3 regions of the Glutamicibacter nicotianae genome follow, and region 3 is predicted to be linked to each of the others. Evidence: riboswitches for the same ligand, from Rfam matches in the RefSeq annotation. Region 3 holds a riboswitch; each other region holds the start of a gene.
What was found. A riboswitch is a leader RNA that binds a small molecule or an ion and turns the genes downstream of it on or off. The one in region 3 is predicted to bind S-adenosylmethionine.
Positions count from the first base shown of each region.

Region 1: another riboswitch for S-adenosylmethionine. It lies ahead of JOE62_RS05870 (bifunctional o-acetylhomoserine/o-acetylserine sulfhydrylase); the one in region 3 lies ahead of JOE62_RS14950 (OsmC family protein).
Region 2: another riboswitch for S-adenosylmethionine. It lies ahead of JOE62_RS02595 (O-acetylhomoserine aminocarboxypropyltransferase/cysteine synthase family protein); the one in region 3 lies ahead of JOE62_RS14950 (OsmC family protein).

Region 1 is NZ_JAFBCH010000001.1:1,194,022-1,201,637, reverse strand. Features, by position in the region: gene JOE62_RS05880 (GDSL-type esterase/lipase family protein) at 1-666, shown strand, start outside; gene metX (homoserine O-acetyltransferase MetX) at 747-1,892, opposite strand; gene JOE62_RS05870 (bifunctional o-acetylhomoserine/o-acetylserine sulfhydrylase) at 1,895-3,238, opposite strand; SAM riboswitch class IV at 3,331-3,450, opposite strand; gene JOE62_RS05865 (VOC family protein) at 3,624-4,268, shown strand; gene JOE62_RS05860 (CPBP family intramembrane glutamic endopeptidase) at 4,366-5,148, opposite strand; gene JOE62_RS05855 (phosphotransferase family protein) at 5,245-6,090, shown strand; gene tpx (thiol peroxidase) at 6,202-6,699, opposite strand; gene JOE62_RS05845 (class I SAM-dependent methyltransferase) at 6,798-7,424, shown strand; gene hutI (imidazolonepropionase) at 7,605-7,616, opposite strand, start outside.
Region 2 is NZ_JAFBCH010000001.1:507,612-515,227, reverse strand. Features, by position in the region: gene JOE62_RS02625 (BCCT family transporter) at 1-247, opposite strand, end outside; gene JOE62_RS02620 (Fur family transcriptional regulator) at 910-1,362, shown strand; gene katG (catalase/peroxidase HPI) at 1,443-3,623, shown strand; gene JOE62_RS02610 (methylated-DNA--[protein]-cysteine S-methyltransferase) at 3,711-4,355, opposite strand; gene JOE62_RS02605 (RNA polymerase sigma factor) at 4,337-4,834, opposite strand; gene JOE62_RS02600 (histidine phosphatase family protein) at 4,950-5,510, opposite strand; SAM riboswitch class I at 5,621-5,732, shown strand; gene JOE62_RS02595 (O-acetylhomoserine aminocarboxypropyltransferase/cysteine synthase family protein) at 5,831-7,204, shown strand; gene JOE62_RS02590 (CoA-binding protein) at 7,204-7,616, shown strand, end outside.
Region 3 is NZ_JAFBCH010000001.1:3,128,881-3,136,496, forward strand. Features, by position in the region: gene JOE62_RS14945 (DEAD/DEAH box helicase) at 1-2,714, opposite strand, end outside; SAM riboswitch class IV at 2,855-2,976, shown strand; gene JOE62_RS14950 (OsmC family protein) at 3,008-3,553, shown strand; gene JOE62_RS14955 (FadR/GntR family transcriptional regulator) at 3,644-4,351, opposite strand; gene JOE62_RS14960 (lactate permease LctP family transporter) at 4,376-6,052, opposite strand; gene JOE62_RS14965 ((Fe-S)-binding protein) at 6,199-6,963, shown strand; gene JOE62_RS14970 (LutB/LldF family L-lactate oxidation iron-sulfur protein) at 6,981-7,616, shown strand, end outside.

The DNA.
Region 1 (7,616 bases), 1.9 Mb from region 3:
TATGCCAATCTGGCCATCCGCGGCCGGCTCATCGGCCGGATCGTTGCCGAACAGCTCGATCCCTGCATCGATCTGAAGCCGGATCTGATCTCGCTGTGCGCGGGCGGCAACGACGTGCTGCGCCCGGGCGGCGATCCAGACAAGATTGCCGACATCCTCGACGACGCGGTAGCCAAGCTCACCGCAACCGGTGCCACGCTCCTGCTCTTCACCGGGCCCGATATCCGCGATACCCCGGTCCTTGGAAGCATCCGCGGCAAGGTGGCGATCTACAACGAGAACGTGCGCACCGTCGCTGCCCGGCATGACGCCATCGTTGCCGACATGTGGGCATTGCAGGAATTGCACCAGTCCCAGATGTGGGCGCCTGACCGCCTGCACTTCTCCCCCATCGGCCACCAGCGCATTGCCGCCATGGCACTAGACTCGCTGAACGTCCCGCATCAGCTGGATACCGACATCGTTCCGGTCGTGGATGAGCGCAGCTGGCGCGAAGCACGCAAGGAGGATCTGCAGTGGGCCCGCGAGCATCTGGCGCCCTGGGTGCTGCGCCGTCTGCGCCACCAGTCCTCCGGTGACGGCATCACCCCGAAACGGCCTTCGGCTACGCCGTTCGCAGATGCCAAGCCCAACGACTCGCTCGGTGCCGGCGACAGCGCCAAGTAGCAAGAATGACTGAAGCGGTTCCGCCGATTACTGGCGGAACCGCTTCAGTCTTCAAAGGCTTGCCAAACTTCGCCCAGATTCTAGTCTCCGAAGACCAAGGTCCGAAGCGCCCCATCCAGCTGCGTCGCATCGGTCAAGAATCCGTCATGGCCAATGGGCGAATCGATGTAGTGCACCGGCTTCGGCTTGGCCAGCGACGAGGCCAGCTTCACCGACTGCTCGGGGAAGTACAAGCGGTCGGTGGTAACCGCGGCAACCACCACGTTGACCTTCTCCAGGCGCGCCAGGGCGGCCTCCAGGGATTCATGGCCACGAGCAACATCGTGGCTCATCAGCGCCTCGGTCAGCACCAGATAGCTGTTCGCGTCGAAACGATTCACCAGCTTGCTGGCCTGATGGTCGAGGTAGCTTTCCACCTGGTATCGCCCGCGCGGCCCGTCCAGCTGGCCCGTCGGCTTCTCGCCATCCTGCGGATTGCGCGAGAAACGGGTTTCCAGCTCGGCCTCGGAACGGTAGGTGATGTGGGCCAGGCGGCGAGCCAGGCCGAGACCGGCGTCAGGACGGGCATCGTTGCCGTAGTAATCGCCATTGCAGAAGTGCGGATCCAAGCGGATGGATTGGGTTTGCACCTGCGCAAAGGCAATTTGCTCGGCAGTCGCCTGGGCGCTAGAGGCCATCACGATCAGGTTCTTGACCTGCTCGGGGAACTCGACAGCGTATTCCAGCGCGCGGGCACCGCCCATCGAACCGCCGATGACCGCATGCCAGGATTCGATTCCCAGCTGCTTGGCCAGCCGCGCTTCGAGGCGCACCGAGTCCTTGATGGTGACGAAAGGGAATCTGGAGCCGTAGGGCAGGCCCTGCTCGTCCAAGGACGAGGGGCCGGTGGATCCATTGCAACCACCCACCATGTTGATGGACACGACAAAGTACTCATTGGTGTCAACCGTGGCGCCGGGGCCAACGAAGCCTTCCCACCAGCCGGCGCTGTGCGAATCGCCTTGCGCGACGTGGGCGTCACCGGTGAGTGCATGCATCACCAGCACCGCGTTGGAGCCATCAGCTGCTAGCTTCCCCCACGTCTCGTAGGCCAGCACCACGTCGGGAACGTATCCACCGAATTCAAAGTGGTACTCCCCCACGGAGCTACGGCGCAAAATGCCGTCTTGTCCGCCAGCGAGCTCTTCGGCGCGCAGAGTATCTTCAGTAGTCACAATGGATGACATGCCTAGAGGGTTTCCTGCAATTCCTTGTTTTCAAGGGCCGCAACAGCTTCGAAGCCCAGCTCAAGATCGGCCAGGATGTCCTTGATGTTTTCCAGCCCGACGCTCAGCCGCACCAGTCCCGGGCTCACACCGGCGGCAATCTGCTCCGCTTCGGAGAGCTGGGCGTGGGTGGTGGAGGCCGGATGGATGACCAGCGAGCGCACGTCGCCGATGTTCGCGACGTTGGAGTGCAAGACCAGTGCGTCCACGAAAGCCTGTCCGGCTTCCGCGCCGCCCTCCAGCTCGAAGGCGATGATCGAGCCAGCGCCGTGATCGCTGTACTTCTGCGCGCGCTCATGCCACGGAGAGGACTGCAGTCCGGCGTAGGCGACCTTCTGCACTTCCTCGCGGGCTTCGAGCCAGTTGGCAACTTCCACTGCGTTCTGGCCGTGGCGCTCAATGCGCAGCGACAGGGTTTCCAGGCCTTGGGCGATCAAGAACGCGTTGAACGGCGCCACTGATGAACCCAGATCGCGCAGCAGCTGCACGCGTGCCTTGAGGATGTAGGCCAGATTCGCGCCGAGGATGCCGTTGACGCCCAGGTCGCGGGCGAAGACCAGGCCGTTGTAGGACTCGTCCGGGGTGTTGAATCCCGGGAAGCGTTCGGCGTCCTTGGCGAAGTCGAAGTTGCCCGAGTCCACGATGACCCCGGCGATGGCATTGCCGTGGCCGCCAAGGAACTTGGTGGCCGAATGGATCACGATATCGGCGCCCCACTCGATGGGGCGGATCAGGTATGGCGTGGCCAGGGTGTTGTCCACCAGCAGCGGCACGCCGGCTTCGTGGGCGATCTCCGAGATGCCCACGATATCCAGCACGTCCTGCCGAGGATTGGAGATAGTTTCGCCGAAAAAGGCCTTGGTGTTCGGGCGCACCGCGGCACGCCATTCGTCCAGGTTGTCCGGGTCGGAGACGAAGCTGACTTCGATGCCCAAGCGCTTGAGCGTGTGCTTGAGCAGGTTCTGGGTTCCGCCGTACAGGCTCGGGCTGGCTACCAGATGGTCGCCGGCTTCGGCCAGGTTCAGGATGGCGAAAGTGGTGGCGGCCTGTCCCGAGGACAGCAGCAGCGCACCAACGCCGCCTTCCAGATCAGCGATGCGGGTTTCCACGGCGTCGGTGGTCGGGTTGCCGATACGGGTGTAGATCGGTTCCAGTTCCTGCAACGCGAAACGGGCAGCGGCACTCTCGGCGCTCGGGAAGACAAAGGAAGTGGTTTGGAAAATCGGGAGAGCTCGCGCTCCGGTCGTCGGATCCGGGGTCTGGCCGGAATGGATCTGACGGGTTTCAAATGACCAGTTGTTGCTCATGGTTTCCTCCAAATAGCGTTTCATGACTATGGGGGTACGCCGCTGAAAAGACACCGACAGGAAGCACCATATCGAAACGACTTCCAGGGGGTAACCCGCGCTTGTCCTTGATGCCTTGTGCATTCAAGGGCCAGGTCTTCACCCGGGGCACCCCACCGCGGTTGGAGGGTTGCCGCCCAGTAAGCCGGGGCTTGTTACTGGGACTCATGACCTGCTATCAGTTTGCCCGAAAACCGAAGATCATTGCAACGTAGTGGACCGGCATTGGACTCAATCGGTCATATTCCGTATTTTTGAGGACTTTTCCGCAGACTATTCGATAACATTCACCCCGCTTAGGGTTGCCTAAGTAGAGACTGCCATCACATGTTGCCATGATGGGCACATGATGAGGCTAGATCACGTAAGTTATGCATGCGGCCCTGATGGGCTGATGCCAACCGCGCAAAGAATCTCCGAGTCGCTCGGCTTGGAGTTCGTCAAGGGTGGCGTGCATCCACGATTCGGAACACGCAATGTCATCTTCCCGCTCAAGCACGGCCAGTACTTGGAAGTAGTCGAGGTGCTGAACCACCCGGCCAGCGACAAGGCTCCCTTCGGCCAGGCCGTTCGCGCCCGCTCGGAACTCGGCGGTGGCTGGATGGGCTGGTGCGTCTCGGTGGAGGATCTATCCAGCGCCGAAGACCGCCTGGGCCGCAAGTCAGTGCCTGGCAACCGCAAGTTCCCTGATGGCCGCGAACTGACCTGGCAGCAAATTGGCATCAAGGGCCTGATCGCCGACCCGCAGTGCCCATACCTGATCTCATGGGATGACGGTACTGAGGATCTGCATCCGTCCAAGTCGCTTGAACCGGTTGGTGCCATCAGCGAGATAGCCATCGCCGGTTCGCGCGAACGGGTGCTGGATTGGCTCGGCCAGCCGCAGAACGTCAATTTGGGAGCTGTCACCATGCAATATGAAGCTCCGAATGGCACTCCGGGCATCATGTCGGTAACCTTTGAAACCGAGTCCGGCACCGTGGTGCTGTAGGAAACTCGGAAACGAACGCAGGTAGGCGGGGACAATGGCGTCCCCACCTACCTTTTTCGTTAATGGCGTTTCAGTCGCTGGCGCAGGCCTTCGGGCACTACTGGCCGATTCCGATGGCAGGCCCAACCAGCGCGTAGCCGACGAAGCCGATAGCATCGAGCAGGAAGTGGGCGATGACCAGCGGCATCACCCGGCCGTACTTCTGGTACACCCAGCCGAAGACGATGCCCATGAGCATATTGCCGATCATCGGCCCCACGCCCTGGTAGAGGTGGTAACTGCCGCGGAGCACTGCAGAACCGATAATGGTGCTCCACAGTCCCAGCTTCAGCTTCTTGGCATAGGTGAACAGGAAGCCGAGCATCAGCACTTCTTCGAGCACTGCATGGCGTACAGCCGACAGCAGCAGCACGGGGACGCTCCACCAATAATCACCGAGATTGGCTGCTGACAGTGCTGTGGTGACGCCCAGTGCCCGTCCGGCAGCATAGACGCCCAGCGTCCCGATGCCCATGGCCAGGAACAGCCCCGCCCCGAGCATCGTGTCCTTGCCCGGACGTCGCATGTCGAAGCCGATGTCACGGATGGTTCGGCCGGTCGTGCGCTTCATCAGATAGAGTGCCAGCACCACGGGCACCAGCGCGAAGACAATGTCCAGAAGCTGGTAGGTGAAATCAAAGAACTCGCGTGTGCTCAGCGGGTTGTTCAGCGATGTCGTCTGATCACGCAACGGTGCCCTGGTGACTTTATCCGCAAAGCTCAGCAGCGAGTAGACCGCGCTCTGCCCCAAGGACAGGGCGAGAACCAAAATGATCTCGAACCTGAGGGTTCTGCGGGTTGCCGTCGGCTCAATTTGTTCAGCGTTCACGTTCTCGATCATAGGCCGATCTGGCTGTGCGCGTACTGAGTAGCCACGTGGCAAACCTGCGATAGCCTGAAGGTGAGACCACCAGCGAGCTGAACGAGAAGGGTACGAATGAGTCGTCCTGCCACCAGTGGAGAACTGCAAATCGCCCGCCAGCTCTGCCCCGATCTTTCGTGGGAAGATGCGGCCGTGAATGAAGGCGGACAATTCCACAAGGTGGTCATTGGCAATCCGCAGGCGGTGATTCGCATGGCGCGCACGCCAGCGGCGACCGAACAGATGCCGCGAACCGTCGAGCTGCTGTCGTTGCTGGAAAGCCAGCTCACCTATCAGATCCCGGTGGCGGTCTCCGAGATCCTGCATGTCGACGGGCTCAGCTCAGTTGCCATGTCCTTCATCCCCGGAAGCGCGCATGAGCCTCATTACGGGGATCCAAAGGTGCTGGGCCAGCTGGTGAAGGAATTGGCCGAGGTACCGCTGGAACAGATCGGCGCTCATCTGGCCAAACCGTTTTCGTTCCGTGGCGAATGGACCCAAGCTCGGCAGCAGCAATGCTTCGATGCGCTGCCCGAGGAACTTCGAGCTCCTGCAACCGCACTTTGGGATCAGCTCGATATTCTGGCGCAGGTTCCAGCGGGACTGGTGCATGGTGATTTGGCTGGCCACAACATGCACTGGATTGACGAGAAGCTGATTGGCATCTTGGATTGGGACCTCGCAGCAGCGTGGGACCCTGCCTTGAACACCGCGTACCTGAGCCTGTGGCATGGTTTGGAAATGGTGGATTTGATTGCTCCCAACTCTGAGGAAGCGCACCGGGCCAAAATCTGGTTGGGTCTCATGAGCCTTGAACGGTTATCGGATACGCTCTCGCGCTCGGACAACCCGAAGATGGGCAAGCTCATGCGCAAGATTGGTCCGCGCATCCTCACTGCAGCGCAATCAATCAATGGATAGGAAGCAATTTGGCCTGACCCGCCGATGAGCAAGCCATCTGGAGCGTAAAGAAAGCCCGCCTGAATGTTGTCAGGCGGGCTCTCATGCACCGTATCGGGTGCAATTGCTTGCTTAGCTCAGGGCTGCGATAGCTGCATCGTAGTCAGGCTCGGTGGTGATCTCCGGGACGATCTGGTTGTAAACAACCTTCCCGTCCTCATCCAGCACAACAACCGAACGGGCCAGCAGGCCAGCCAGTGGTCCGTCGACCTGGGTGACTCCGTAGTCCGAACCGAAGTCGGAACGGAAGACCGAACCAGCTGTAACATTCTCGATGCCTTCGGCACCGCAGAAGCGGCCCAGTGCGAATGGCAGGTCAGCAGAAACACACACGACGGTGGTGTTCTCCAGGCCGGCAGCCAGTTCGTTGAAGCGACGCACGCTGGCAGCGCAAACGCCGGTATCAACCGACGGGAAAATGTTCAGGACAACGCGACGGCCAGCCAGCGATTCGCTGGTGACATCTGCAAGGCCGGTGTCGGTGAGAGTGAAAGCTGGAGCCTGCGAGCCAACGGCTGGCAGATCACCAATAGTCTGTACAGGGGTTCCCTTGAAAGCAGTAGTAGCCATAGGTCTTGTCTATCATGAATGCCTAATTCAGAGCTATCTTTTCAGCCTACTAGCGCAAACAAGTCGTTCAGATCCTGTATCCATGCAAAACTGTGGATATGGGCCCCAACTACGATTCATACGCGGCGAAAATGCGTGCTCAAACAATGGACGGGATTGATCTGGACGTAGTTGCCCGTTTCGCGGACATGCTCTGTCCTCGTAATTCACGAATTCTCGATATCGGTTGCGGGATTGGCAATACCGTCAATGCGTTGCGTCGCTGCGGACATGATGCCTATGGCGTAGATCCAACGCCCCAAGTTCTGGATGTAGCAAAAGACCTATTCGATGGTAGCTGGTTCAGACAGTTATCAGCCGACCAGCTGAGCTTGGGTACACTCAACGAGCATTCGCTGCCGGAACAGTACGACGCCATATTGATGACCGGAAATGTGCCTGCCTTCATTTCACGTGGCGAACTGCGAAGCGTATTCGATTTTGCCGATCGGGTGATCCGTTCAAATGGAGTACTCATCGTTGGGACTACCAGCAACGCCCATGGCGGCCCCACGGACCAGACCGATATTCTCAAAGGAACCTCGCTGAAGCTCGTACACCGATTTGCGGACTGGCATTTAGGCTCCTATGGTTCAGACTCTCTGTGGTCCGTGAGTGTGTATGCGCGGACTGCGCAACGGTCCGGGTTCGGGATGCCTGACGGAATATTCGTCTTGCCTTCCTAACCTCGTATTTCCCTTCGAAACTCTCGCCGCTACCGGATTGGGCACAAGCTCTGCAACTCCGGAAATCGTTTCCTGAAATCGAACGGTACTTCGTAGCCAACTACATTAAAAATCGAGATGATCGCTCTATCTCACCGGATGGCCGGATCATGTCTCCTTTGGAAGAACAGTTCCAAGGAATCACGTAAGTCG
Region 2 (7,616 bases), 2.6 Mb from region 3:
ATAATGCGGCGGCGATAACAAAAAGCCAACCAGTGTTGGTGATAACCCAGTCCAAGGCTGCGCTGGAGGCCTTGCCCAGCCCCGACGGGGTGGAGAAACCCCAAATGATGAATGCCAGCGCGATAACGCCGGCGATTCCGAATACCCAATAATCCGTACCGGAAAGGGAGTACTTCTTAGGTCGCCTGTGGCGAACTGAATGCAGTTCCTCGACGAGGTCTACGATTGATTGATCCGTCTGCTTCATTGCGTTCTTCCTTCACTGGTGAGATCCCGTGGAGAAGTTCCAGACGGAATCTGCCCAGCCATCGTTTCTAGAGTCAACGATCGCCATGCAGTGTGATTGATTGCGAATTGCTTTTCGGGTGTCGGTCCGTTGTCTCTAAACCTCGCGTCAGAACTGCCTGAAAGAAACAGCTATTCTGCGCAAATATCCCGCTAAATGTTCCTGCGAAGTGACCCGATTTAGCACGGAATTGACACGATAAATCCAAAATGAGCCTTTTCCAGCATTGTCGACATCTCACCGAGGGTCAAATCAGATCCTTGATTTCACGCCATTTTCTACGTTGGATACGCACTGGATCAAGATGTTTTCGCTGATGCCGCGATCCGTGTGAGCTTCCTCGCCTCACTCGAATTTCCGGTTTCCGCTGCCGCGAAATCCTTACCCGCCTCGAATTACCTCCGAAGTCGGAATGACCTATTCTCCACTTTGTTTATTCGTCTCGAATATCCGGAATTCAACAATTACCTCAGCTTCGATTCCCCTCCGCCAAGGCATGCCTCATAAGGCATACTTCCTGCACAGAAGCTCTTTCGGCGCATTGTTGCCACTCACCAACTTGTAACCTGTAATACATTCGAACTTATCTTGACTCATTCAAAATAAGCGGGCATGCTGGTTACATGACATCAAAGGCAGGGATCGAGCAGGTGCTGAAGGCGGCATCGATGCGGGTTACACAACCCCGCGTTGCGGTACTGTCCGCTGTCGCTGCGCACCCGCACGCGGATACCGAAACCATCATTTCGGCCGTTCGCGAAGGGCACCCCAATGTGTCGCACCAAGCTGTCTACGATTCGCTGAAGCTTTTCACGAAGCTGGGAGTCATCCGGCTGATACAGCCGCAGGGCCATATCGCCCGCTACGAAGCCCGCGTTGGCGACAATCACCACCATGTGGTGTGCCGCCAGTGCGGCAAGCTGGCGGACGTCGACTGCGCTGTCGGCGGCGCCCCGTGCCTGCATGCGTCCAACGATCACGGCTTCAGCATCGACGAGGCCGAAGTGATCTACTGGGGCACCTGCCCTGATTGCCAGGCTGCGAATGCGCAGAAAGATGTCGTAGTAACCCCCTAGATTTGCCATCACGCAGGACTCGTTCCCGCGTGGCGGACATGAACCGCACAATCCCCTAAAAAATCCGGAAGGAAGAGCACATGTCTGAGACGACCGCAGGTCAGTGCCCAGTAGTTGGCGCGGGTCGAGTTCACCCAACCCAGGGCAACGCCAATACCGAATGGTGGCCGAACAAGCTGAACCTGAAGATCCTTGCTAAGAACCAGCAGGTATCGAACCCGTTGGATGAGGACTTCGATTACATCGAGGCGTTCAACGCACTGGACATGGAGGCCCTGAAGGCCGACTTGGCCGAGATCATGACCCAGTCCCACGACTGGTGGCCAGCAGACTTCGGACACTATGGTCCGTTCTTCATCCGCATGGCTTGGCACTCCGCCGGCACCTATCGCTCCCACGATGGGCGTGGCGGCGGTGGCGCAGGCCAGCAGCGCTTCGCCCCATTGAACTCGTGGCCAGACAACGTATCGCTGGATAAGGCTCGCCGCCTGCTGTGGCCGGTAAAGAAGAAGTATGGCCAGGCCATCTCCTGGGCCGACCTGATCCTGCTGGCCGGCAACGTGGCTCTGGAGGACATGGGCTTCGAGACCTTCGGCTTCGCCGGCGGCCGCAAGGACGTCTGGGAAGCTGACGACGACGTTTACTGGGGCCCTGAAAAGGTGTGGCTGGACAACGAGCGCTACACCGGCAAGCGCGACCTGGAAGCCCCTCTGGCTGCAGTCCAAATGGGCCTGATCTACGTGAACCCTGAAGGTCCAGACGGCAACCCGGATCCGCTGGCTTCGGCCATCGACATCCGCGAAACCTTCCGCCGCATGGGTATGAATGACGAAGAGACCGTAGCGCTGATCGCTGGCGGCCACACCTTCGGCAAGACTCACGGCGCCCACGCCGATGACAAGATCGGTCCGGATCCAGAAGCAGCTCCGCTGGAAATGCAGGGCCTGGGTTGGAAGAACGGCCACGGCACCGGCAAGGGTGCAGACACCGTGTCCTCCGGTCTGGAAGTGACCTGGACCTACCACCCAACCCGTTGGGACAACGAGTTCTTCCACATCCTGTTCGCTTACGAGTGGGAACTGTTCGAGTCGCCAGCAGGTGCTAAGCAGTGGCGCCCGGTCAACGGCGGCGGAGCCGGCCTGGTTCAGCCTGCGTTCGACACCTTGGAGAAGCGCGAACCGCGCATGCTGACCAGCGACCTGGCACTGCGCTTTGATCCGATTTACGGTCCGATCTCCAAGAACTTCAAGGAGAACCCGGACAAGTTCGCCGACGCCTTCGCCCGCGCCTGGTTCAAGCTGACCCACCGCGACATGGGCCCGAAGTCCCGCTACTTCGGCCCAGAGGTTCCAGCCGAGGACCTGCTCTGGCAGGATCCGTTGCCGGCTGCTCCAGAAATCACCCTGGGTGCCAAGGAAATCGCCGAGCTGAAGTCCCTGATCAACGACGCTGGCCTTTCGGTGCAGCAGCTGGTTTCCACCGCGTGGAAGGCCGCAGCGACCTTCCGTTCTTCGGATAAGCGCGGCGGCGCAAACGGCGGCCGCATCCGCCTGGAGCCGCAGGTTTCCTGGTCAGTGAACCAGCCGGAGCAGCTGAAGCCAGTAATCGCCAAGCTCGAGGAAATCGTTGACCAGTTCAACGCCACCTCCGAGATCAAGGCATCCTTCGCCGATGTTGTGGTCTTGGCCGGCAACGTCGGTGTTGAGCAGGCTGCCCTGGCAGCCGGACAGCAAGTCGAGGTTCCATTCACCCCGGGTCGCGTTGACGCAACCCAGGAGCAGACCGACGTGGAGCAGTTCGCTTGGCTGGAGCCAGTCGCTGACGGCTTCCGCAACTACGACTCCGGTTTCCTGAACTTGCCTAGCGAGTACCTGCTGATCGACCGCGCGAACCTGCTGGGCCTGTCGGCTCCTGAGATGACCGTGCTGCTCGGCGGCCTGCGTGTCATCGGCAACAACTGGGATGGCTCGAACAAGGGCGTCTTCACCGACACCCCGGGCGCTCTGACCAACGACTACTTCGCGAACCTGCTGGAACTCGGCTTGGAGTGGACCCCGTCGGCTGACGAACAGACCTACACCACCACCGACGGCCGTTGGACCGGCAGCCGCGTGGACCTGGTCTTCGGCTCCAACTCGGAACTGCGTGCTCTCGCCGAAGTTTACGCCTCGGACGACGCCAAGGAGAAGTTCGTCAAGGACTTCGCTACTGCATGGGCCAAGCTCATGGACGCGGATCGCTTCGAACTGCTGACCAAGTAGCCGCTAACTTCTGGCAGATAGTGCTGGGCTGTTGCTCCCCTGATGGGGAGCAACAGCCCAGCACTTGCTTAATCCGGCTATGGGCAGTTAAAAAAGCGTCGCCGCGCTGCCTGCGAAGTCCGGGTTTTCAAGTTTCAGCAGCTCCGTCTTGGCTTGCAGTCCTCCCAGATAGCCGCCCAATGAGCCATCGGTGCGCAGCACCCGGTGGCAGGGCAGCACGATGGGAATCGGGTTGGTGGCGCAGGCTGAGCCGACGGCCCGCACTGCCTTCGGCTTGCCGATTTGCTGCGCGAGTTGGGCGTAGCTGCGGGTCTGGCCGTAATCGATATGTTCCAGTTGAAGCTGCACCTGGCGGCGGAACCGCGTCGAGAGCTGCAGGTCCACCGGGAGCTCGAAACTGTGCCGTGTGCCCGCGAAGTACTCATCGAGCTGCCGGGCGGTCCCATCCAGGCTCGACTTGTCGCGCAGGATGCGCGGGCTGAGCTTTTCTGAGAGCAGCTCAAGTATGCGGTCATGGCCCTCGGACTCGAATGCCACCCGCACCAGCCCGGCATCGCTGCTGGCCAGCAGCAATGAACCCACTGGGCTGTCGACCACCCGATAGGCGACATCGACAAGTTCAAGCGCCCGGGCTTTTTCAGCGAGCTGGCCTTGCAGCGCGTCGAGGGTTTGCATTTCAGCGGCCGTCGCCTGCTGCTGATAATTTTTTTCGTTCATGGCTGCTCCCGCCATAGTTCCTGGTCGTCGAGCCGGACCCGCAGGTTTTTGATCCCGTCGGCACCGGCCCTGCGGGCAGCGGCTTCGCTGCCCGAAAGGATTTCGGCAATTTGCGCGTAGCTCATCCCGCCGAGGTACCGATAGGCCACGACCTGCCTTTGCTTGCCGGGAAGCTGATTCACCTCGTGCCAGAGCTGCAGATTGTCCAACTGCAGATCCGGCCGGTTCTTCCCGGACGCGGGACTGTCCACGTCCTGGTCGATGAGGATCTCCGGCTTATGCTTGCGCAACTCGTCAATGGCCTTGTTCCGGGCAATGCGCACCAGCCACGCCAGGACATTGGCATCATCTGGCAGCTGCGGGTACGCCTTGAGCGCGGCGAGGAAGGTTTCGGACCAGGCATCTTGCGCGCGGTGCTCATCCAGCAGAGCGCGGCAAACACGCAGGACGTTCAGTCCATAGTCTTGGACTATCCGCTCGAATGGTGCTTGCATGCCTCTCCTGGGATTTCGCGACCTGCTGGCCCCTCACCGTGTAAACGCAACGGCCACCTGTTCTGTGAGGTGCGAATGAAGAATTTTTTCATTAACCCCGCTGCCGCACGGATTCCTAGAATGCCACCAGGTCAGATTCACCGGCGAGCTGCTCGAGCCGGGCCAAATCCACCTCGATAATCTCTCCATTCTCCACGCCTTGGGCTTGCCTGGTTCCTGCCAAGGCGTCGCGAATGGTGCGCATGGTGGCGCCATGGCTGACAATCATGATCTTGCGCCCGGCATGCTTGCTGGCTAGGCCCATCAGCGCCGGCACCGCGCGGTTCAAGATGTGCGCACGCGGCTCAACCTGCTCTGCGGCGGCAGCCGATTCCTCGTCGCTGACTTCCGCCATGATCCGGCCTTCCAGCGGGCCGAAACCGCGTTCGATGAGTTCCGGAACTGCGTTGCCCGTCGCTGCCCCGATCTGCTGGGCGATCAGGACGGCAGTTTCCTGGGCACGCACCAAGGGGGATGCCAGAATCAGCGAAAAGTCTTGGCCGATGAGCTTGCGCCCGACCTCGCGAGCTTGCTCGCGTCCGGTTTCGTTCAGCGGGATGTCGGTTTGCCCCTGCAGTCGGCCTGCAAGGTTCCAATCGGTCTGCCCGTGTCGAACCAGTACCAGCGAAGTATCCATGGCTCCAGCCTACCGGTGCCATAGATGTCGAAGAATCTCCGATCACAGGCCCGATACGCAACGTTACGACTCATAGTTGGGTCACGAACGGTCATGTTGCGAAGATTATTACACCATCCCGAGCGGCTGAGAGATCTGGTTCGATGACGCCGCAGCAACCTGCCACATCCGGTGGTTACGGTGCTACCGCCAGAAACGATGCAGCCGCTTACCCGTTGGAGAACGGCAGGAAGCGACATTGATTCCGGGATTCCTGCCTCGATCGCGGCCCGCCCTGCGGTGCACGTGAAACCCCCGTCGACAAGGAGTCGCAAGCCACCATGGCAGATCACAAGTTTGGATTCCGCACCCGCGCCCTGCATGCCGGAGGCACCCCCGATGCCGAGCATGGCTCACGCGCAGTGCCCATCTACCAGACCACGTCGTTCGTGTTCAAAGACGCTGACGATGCGGCCAACCTCTTTGCCCTGCAGAAGTACGGCAACATCTACTCGCGCATCGGCAACCCGACCGTGGCGGCCTTCGAAGAGCGCATGGCTTCGCTGGAAGGCGGCATCGGCGCGGTAGCCACCGGATCGGGCATGGCCGCGGAATTCGTCACCTTCGCGGCGCTGGCCCAGGCCGGCGACCACATTGTCTCCTCCTCGAAGCTCTACGGCGGCACCATCACCCAGCTGGATGTCTCGCTGCGCCGCTTCGGCGTGGACACCACCTTCATCGACTCCAACGATCCGGCCGACTTCGAAGCCGCAATCCAGGAGAACACCAAGGCCGTCTACACCGAGGTGGTGGCCAACCCGTGCGGCGACATCGCCGACCTGAAGGGCCTGGCCGAAGTCGCGCACCGCCACAACATCCCGCTGGTCGTGGACTCGACGCTCACTCCCCCATACATCCTTCGCCCCATCGAGCACGGCGCGGACATCGTGATCCACTCGGCCACCAAGTTCATCGGCGGGCACGGCACCACCCTGGGCGGCGTGGTCATCGAGTCGGGCAAGTTCAACTGGGGCAACGGCAAGTTCCCCACCATGACCGAACCGGTAGCCAGCTACGGCAACGTCTCCTGGTGGGACAACTTCGGCGAATACGGCTTCCTGACCAAGCTGCGCAGCGAGCAGCTGCGCGACTTCGGACCGTCGCTTCCGGCCCAGTCGGCATTCCAGCTGCTGCAGGGTCTGGAGACCCTTCCGCAGCGCATGGACAACCACCTGTCCAACGCCAAGCAGGTCGCCGCCTGGCTGGAATCCGATGAGCGCGTGACCTACGTGAACTACGCAGGCCTGGATTCCCATCCGCAGCACGAGCAGGCCAAGGAGCTGCTGCCCCTGGGCGTCGGCTCGGTCTTCAGCTTCGGAGTGAAGGGCGGACGCGAAGCCGGCGCCAAGTTCATCGAGGCGCTGCAGCTGGCCAGCCACCTGGCCAACATCGGCGATGCCCGCACCCTGGTGCTGCACCCTGCCTCCACCACGCACCAGCAGCTGAGCGCCGAGCAGCTGGTCTCCGCTGGCGTGCCAGAAGACCTGATTCGCTTGTCGGTGGGCCTGGAAGACGTCGAAGACATCCTCTGGGATCTGGACCAAGCGCTGGCCGCTTCGCAGGAAGCTGCCGCCGGTTCCGCCGCGCAGTTCGAAGCACCGGCTTATGACGGTTCCACCTGCGCCTTGCCAACCGCTTCGAAGGGAGCAAACTAATGACTGCCGTTGAAACCACCTGGGAAGGCCCGGGAGCCGCGCAGCGCCTGGAGATCCTGCGCGAGACGAAGACCATCGCCATTGTCGGCGCTTCGAACAAGCCGTCACGTGCCAGCTACTTCGTGGCCACCTACCTGCTCTCCTCTTCACGGTACAAGGTGTACTTCATCAACCCGGTACTCGACGAGATCCTGGGCCAGCCGGTGTACAAGTCGCTCGCCGATCTTCCGGAGACCCCGGATCTGGTGGAGGTCTTCCGCAAGCATGATGACCTGCCCGGCGTGCTGGACGAGGCCCTGGCCGTGGGCGCGAAGACCCTGTGGCTGCAGCTGGGTTCCTGGCACGAGGAAGTGGCCCATCGCGCCGAGGCCGCGGGCATGAACGTGGTCATGGACCGCTGCGTGAAGATCGA
Region 3 (7,616 bases):
TCCAGCTTCGCGCTGGGCGCATTGCCTTCGCCTACCAGCGAGGGATCCAAAGCCAGCTGACGCAGCAAGGTCAGCGACTGGAGAATCTGGAACCGATTCGAATCAACATCGCCAACCAGGCCCAGCACTTCTTGCCGCACGCGCTGGAAGCGGCGGTCATAGGCTTTCCGGTGCCCTGGCTCCAGCTCGACTTCCAGGACCTGTTCGGTCTTTGCCGGCAGCTCGGGAACGACCTGTTCCTTAGTGCGGCGCAGCACGAACGGTCGCAGACGGTTCTTCAAGCGTTCCATCCGTTCCTGGTCCCCGTCGGCGATTGGCTTCTGGTAGTTGTCCTTGAAGGACTTCGCACCACCCAGCAGGCCAGGTGCGGCAAGCGAGACCAACGCCCACAGTTCCGTGAGGTTGTTCTCCATGGGCGTGCCCGTGACCACGAATTTGCACGGCACCGGCAGCTGCCGGGCCTGCTTGTAGCCCTTGGACGCGTGGTTCTTCAGCTGCTGGGCCTCGTCCATGATCATCACGTTGAATCCAGCGGCCTCAAAATCCTCATAGGCCAAGCGGAAGATCGTATAGCTGGTCACCACCAGCTGCGCATCACCGATCTGCGCAGCCAAATCCTGGCCGCTCTTCCTTGCCGTAGAGGTAATGCCGGTGACGCTCATCTGCGGGGCAAAACGCTGAGCCTCATTGATCCAGTTACCCACCACCGAAGTAGGGGCAAGCACCAGGAACTTCTGGCCGGGATCTTCAACGCGTGCCTGTTCCAGGCAGGCCAGCAGCTGCACGGTTTTGCCCAGGCCCATGTCATCGGCGAGGACCCCGCCCAGGCCATGGGAGCGCAAGAAGTCCAGCCAGGACAGCCCATGGCGCTGGTAGGGGCGCAACTGCGCATTGAAGGTATCCGAGAGCTCAACAGGCTTCATCTCTTCGCCGCTTTGCAAAGCCTTCATGGTCTGCAGCCACTGGTTGTGCTGGGCTTCGATAATTCCCAGATCCACCAGTTCCTGCCACCAGTCGATGCTCAACTTGTGGATGCGAATCGTATCGCCCTGCACCGTGCCCAGCTCCCCCGCTTCGGAAATCAGCTGGCGCAGCTGGGCAAAGTCCGCACCATCAATCGGGATCACCGTCAGGTCATCGAGGATGAGGTATTCATCTTGCTTGGTCAGTGCTTCGAGCAACAGCGCGAACGGCACCTTGATCTCGCCCAGGAGCACTTCCACGGACAGGTCGAACCAGTCACCCGTGCTTTCACCCGCTTCGACGCTGACGGTGGCCGGGGCATCGCTGATCCGGTATTTGGGCAGCCGATTCTGCTCCTCGATAATGACATCGGGATGCTCTTCCAGCAGCGGCAGTGCGTGGACCAGGAAGTCGATGGACTCAGAGGTGCTGAATTCCTTCGGAGGGAAAATCCCTGATGAGGTCAGTTGCCCCAGCGAGCCCAGCTCGCCGAGCTTGTCCTGCACCGAAGCGGCAATTTCCCTTTCCACGGCATGCTGGCGAGGCCCCTTAGATGAGTACTCCCAGGAATAGCGCACGGTCAGCGGGGCTTGGATGCTCTCCAAGGACAGCTTGAGGCTGGGGCGCGCGGGAACCGGGATGCGGTAGCTGCCATTTTCGCTCTTCAGCGGCGCCATCACGCGCAATCGGTCCAGATGCTGGGTCTCGAATAGATCGATGGCTCCATCCGGAATGATGTGCGCACCGGATTCGATGAAGGCCGCCAGTTCTTTCGTGACAGGTTCAGCGAACTGCGCCAATCCGAGTTCCTTGGCCTTCGGCAAGGGGCTGGAGGCGTAGGCCAGCAGGGTCGGTGGCGTACCGATCGGCAAGAGGTGGTGGTGCTCTTCGCGCGGCCCGCGCAGCTTGCCTTCCATGCGCAGGCCCTGTTCAGTGCGTCGCACATCCACGTGGGCCATGGCTGGTTGCGCACTGAATTCCACCGGGAGCTTGGCAGCGGAACCGCCGTTGACGATCTGCACTCCGGCGTCGCGCAGGGCCTCGAAGGCATCCAGCAGGTCTTGGCCAGGCAGATCCATCAGCGAGATCCAGTCCTTGGGATCCCATGAATGCCGGTAGGTGTTCTGTTCCACGTGTTCGCGCAACCGGTCCAGTTCAACGACCGCTCGGCGCTGCTTCTTGGAGAAGCGCTCATCGAAGGCGACGTTGCGCCAGCTGACTCCGGTCTGGACCCAAGGGCTCTTGGTGCCCCGGCGGGCCGGCCGCGCCTGCAAGGTCAGCGCGTCCGCGCCTCCGTAGCGGGGTTCGCTGACCACTTTAAGGATCAATCCCAGCGGTTCCTCGTCAACCAGTTGCTCATCTGGGATTGCTGGAAGCAGACGGTCAAGGGTTCGTTCCCACTGCGGCTTGCTGTTGCGTTTCCATGCGAAAGGGTCCGCGCCGGAGTCGGAGACGAAGAAGCCCTGGTCCTCTTCGGTGGTGACTTCAATGAGCAAGGCGGCGACATCCTCGCAGGATTGAACGCCCGGATGCTTGCTGCAGAAGCTGGTGAAGCTGATATTGCCGCGGTTGATTTGCAGTTCGGCCATCACCGATTCGCGCAGCACCATTGCGGAAATGCGGGAAAATCCCGGCTTCACGTCCCGGTGGACAATCTCCACTTTTCCGGAATCGCAGAGGAACTGGCCCAGGTTGTATTCGGATTCGGTCACCAAGGTCTGGGCCGCAGAAAGTGTCAGCTGGAATTCCATACTCGCCGTTCATTGTTCGTGCAGTGGGTGCCCGAGAGCTCGATTCCATCTTAGCGAGCAGCCAGACAAGTTGCCCGATGACGAAAAGTTACCCCTGCCCTTTACGCGCTGGCACCTCGGCCGATAGAAAAGAAGCACAGAATCACGAGTTCCGCTCTTTGAGCCCTGGCTGAGTGGACGGCAACCCTCCTGCGTCATTGTGCGGGGTGCCCCAGGTGAAGATTCGACGCATCTTGAACGCCAAGTTGCGTAAGCGATGGCGCCCCTTGCGCCAGAAAGGGGATCAATTCCTCATGTCTAATGCAGCATCTACCCTGACCGTGTCCGAAGACCGCGCACAGCGCCTGCAGGAAGCGGGCAAGGGCTGGGGCGAACGCATCTCGGCGGCCCCGCAAAGCGCCAAATTGACCTTTACCGTTCAGGGCGAGGGTTTCGATTCGGTAGCCAGCAACATTGTCTCCGGGAAGCACACTTTCCAGGTCGACGAGCCAGCTGCCCTGGGTGGCAATGATGTCGCGGCAAGCCCGGTGGAATATGCGCTCGGCGCGCTGATCTCCTGCCAGGTTGTGGTCTACCGCTTGTACGCGCAGAACCTCGGCATCCAGGTGGACGAGGTGAAGATCCAGGCAAACGGCCACCTCGATGTCCGTGGCCTCTTCGGCATCGACAAGTCCATCCGCCCGGGCTTCTCATCGGTAGAACTGGATATCCAGATCTCCGGCCCCGAATCGGCCGAACGCTATGAAGAACTGCGCCAGGCAGTGGATGCCCACTGCCCGGTACTGGACCTGTTCGCCAACCCGGTACCGGTGACAACCGCGGTGAGCATCGCCAGCTAGCAAATACGGCAATGGCGCCCCGGGGCCGGATCGGAAAATTTCCGAACCGTTATGCGGGGCGCCATGCGCATGCTGAATTCTTGCTTATCCTTACCGCGTCTGCGAGTAGAACCAGTTGATGTGCTCTTCGAGCAGCTGGGCTGCCCGTTCGCGCTGATTCGTCGCAAAGGCGTGGTGGATGGCCTTGTGCTGGCGGCGCAGCACGCGCACCACCGGCTGCCAGGCCTCGTCACTGGGGACCGAGTCGGAGACGTAGTCGCTGATCGAGTTGCGCAGCGATTCCATCATCGATTCCACCACCGAATTTCCTGCCATGGATGCCAGGCGCACATGGAACTCGGCATCTATGCGGTGGAAGGCTTCGCGCGAAAGCTGCGGATCATCCATGCGCATGATCAGCACCGCGGTGCGGTCGATGACCTGCTGGGCGTAAACCGGGTCGCGGGGGTTCATTTGCGCGGCCCAGGTTTCCAGCAGGATGCGCGACTCGACGATCTCGCGGACGTTGATGCCCTTGGCCGCCAAGTGCAGCCGCAAGGCCTGCGAAATGCCGGCCGAGGGGTTGGAGATGATCACCGCTCCGGAGTTGGGCCCGGAGCCGGTAGACGTCTTGATAATGCCCATCACATCAAGGATGCGGATGGCATCGCGGACCGAAGCCCGCGAAATCCCATGCCGCTCCGCGAGCGCACGCTCGCCGGGAAGCTGGTCCCCTACGGATAGCTTCTCTGTACGCAGATCTTCTTCAATTGCCTGGAGAACGATCTGGTACGCACGCGGAGCTGGATTCATTGACATCGGATCTATTTTAGCCGGTCAGGGCTACGGCAGCATCCAGGACAGTACCGGGGTGGACTGCAGGTAAACCAAGCAGCACAGCACCAGCAGCATGCCTACGGACCAACCGGCAACCTTCTTCAGGATCACCGATTCCTGGCCTTCCATCTTCACCGAGGTGGCGGCGATGGCCAGGTTCTGCGGCGAGATCAGCTTGCCGACCACGCCGCCGGAGGTGTTGGCGGCAACCAGCAGGTTCGGATCGATGCCTGCATTGATGCCGGCGGTCTGCTGCAGCTTGGCGAACAGCGCGTTGGCCGAGGTGTCGGAGCCGGTCACCGCGGTGCCGATCCAGCCCAGGATTGGCGAGAGGAAGGCGAAGAACGCGCCGGTTCCCGCCAGCCAGGTGCCAACGGTGATGGTCTGGCCGGACAGGTTCATCACGTAGGCCAAGCCCAGAACCGACAGGATGGTCAGTGCCGCGAAGCGCATGTTGTAGATGGTCTTGCCGATTTCGGCAGCGCCCTCGGCGAAGGTCATCTTGTATTCGCCGTTGCCGTCGTTCTTCGAGTAGACCAGGGCCACGATCAGGCCGGTGATCAGCAGCAGGGTGCCCGGGGAGGACAGCCACTGGAAGTTGTAGATGGTGGAGGTGACCGCTTCGCCTTCGGCGTTCAGGATCTTGCCATCCAGGCCCGGCCAGCCGAACTTGATGTCGGTGCTTGCCAGCCATGCAGGAATGTCCACGCCCAGCTTCCACAGCTTGGCAACGCCGAAGATGACGATAACCAGCAGGTACGGGAACAAAGCCATCCAGGTGTTGCCCATGTGCAGCTTGGTGTTGTCCTCATGGGGAACTGCTGCGGCTTCAGCGGTCAGTACGCGCTGGCGAGCCTCATCGGCACCCTTCGGGGTCCAGAAGCGAAGCAGGATGACGGCTGCGGCCAGGCCAACCAGCGACGCGACGATATCGGTCAGCTCGTAGGAGAAGTAGGTCGAGCACAGCCACTGCGCGACACCGAAGGAAATGCCGATGGTCAGGGTTGCTGGCAGGGTCTGGCGCATACCGCGCCAGCCGTCGAGGATCAGTACCAGGATCGATGGCACGAACAGTGCCAGCAGTGGCGATTGGTGGCCGACAATGGCACCGATGTCAGCAGCAGGGATGCCGGTCAAAGCACCAGCGGTGGTGATTGGGATCGCCACGGCGCCGAAGGCTACTGGGGCGGTGTTGGCGATCAGCACGGCGCAGGCAGCGCGCAGCGGGGACAGGCCCAGGGCCAGCAGCATGGTGGCGGTAATCGCCACCGGGGCGCCGAATCCGGCCAGCGCTTCAAGCAGGCCGCCGAAGCAGAAGGCGATCAGCACTGCCTGGATGCGCACATCGCCGCCGCCGATGACGTCGAATACGCGACGCAGGTCCTCGAAGCGGCCGGACTTGACGGTGACCTGGTAGAGGAAGATCGCCATGACAACGATCCAGACGATCGGGAAGGCGCCGAAGACCATGCCCATCAGTCCGGAATTCAATGCCATTCCGACTGGCATGTTCCAGCCGAAAATGGCGACAATAATAGCTACAACTAGCGAGCCAAGGCCTGCCCAGTGGGCCTTGACCTTGATAACTGCCAGGAGCACGAAAAATGCTACAAGCGGGATCAGCGCGACAAGTGCTGAAACAGCAACGCTCCCCGCAATTGGATCCGTGGATGGTGTAAACACGGTGTGGGCGTCCTTACTCGAGGTGGTCTGACCATATGTGGTCCGACCACCAAGAGTACAAGGTGAGAGCCATCACAACAAGTCTTGACTATCAAGAAGCGGGTGGAATAGCATGGTCTGACCACACCCTGAAAGAGTCATTTATTATGCGAATTGCTCTCTTTGCCACGTGCATTGTGGATGCTATGTATCCGGAAACCGCCAAGTCGACCGTGAAAATCCTGGAACGCTTGGGCCATGAAGTCATTTTCCCGAAGGCGCAAGCCTGCTGTGGGCAAATGCATATGAATTCCGGCTATATGCCTGAAGCGCTGCCCGTTGTCGAAAACCACATCAACGCCTTCGACACCGAAGACTATGACGTCGCGGTCGCCCCCTCGGGTTCCTGCGTCGCTTCGGTCAAGCACCAGCACCCCTACCTGGCCGAGCGCCTGGGCAAGCCCGAGCTGAAGGACCGCGCAGTTGCAGTCGGCAAGCGCACCTATGAGCTGAGCCAGTTGCTGGTGGATGTCCTGGGCATCACCAACGCGGCAGAGCAGCTGGGCAGCTACTTCCCGCAGACCATCACCTACCACCCTTCCTGCCACGGCATGCGTTCGCTGAAGCTCGGCGACCGCCAGCTGGATCTGCTCAAGACCGTCGGCGGCATCACCGTCAACGAGCTGCCGGAAGCCGACCAGTGCTGCGGCTTCGGCGGCACCTTCGCGATCAAGAACTCCGATGTATCCTCGGCAATGCTCGAAGACAAGATGAAGAACATCTGCTCCACAGGCGCCTCGGCCTGCGCGGGCGGCGATGCCTCCTGCCTGATGCACATCGGCGGCGGCCTTTCGCGCACAGGAGCCAAGCCAAAGACCTTGCACCTGGCCGATATCCTGGCCAGCACCATGGAAGAGACGGTGTCACTGTGACCCAGGTATTCCTCGGCATGCCTGCCGGCGGACAGGGCAACCTGTTCGAGACCGAGCCATTCCCCAAGGCGGCGCACCGCGAACTGGGCAACACCCAGATGCGCAAGAACCTGCGCCACGCCACCCACACCATTCGCGACAAGCGGCTGAATGTCGTCGGCGAGCTCCCTGACTGGGAAGAGCTGCGCGACGCCGGCAGCGCAATCAAGAACACGACCATGGCCAACCTCGAAGATCGGTTGGAGGAGTTCGAGAAGAACTTCACCGCCCGCGGAGGCATTGTCCACTGGGCACGCGACGCGGCCGAAGCCAACAAGATCGTCACCGATCTGGTCAAGGCCACCGGCTCGAATGAAGTCGTCAAGGTCAAGTCCATGGCCACCCAGGAAATCGGCCTGAACGAGCACCTGGAAACCGAGGGCATCGAAGCCTTCGAGACCGACCTCGCCGAACTGATCGTCCAGCTGGGCAACGACAAACCAAGCCACATCCTGGTTCCGGCCATCCACAAGAACCGCACCGAGGTGCGCGACATCTTCCTCAAGGAGATGCCGGCCGTGGATCCGGACCTGACCGACGAGCCAGCCAAGCTGGCCGAGGCCGCCCGCAAGCACCTGCGCAAGAAGTTCCTCTCCGCCAAGGTCGCAATCTCC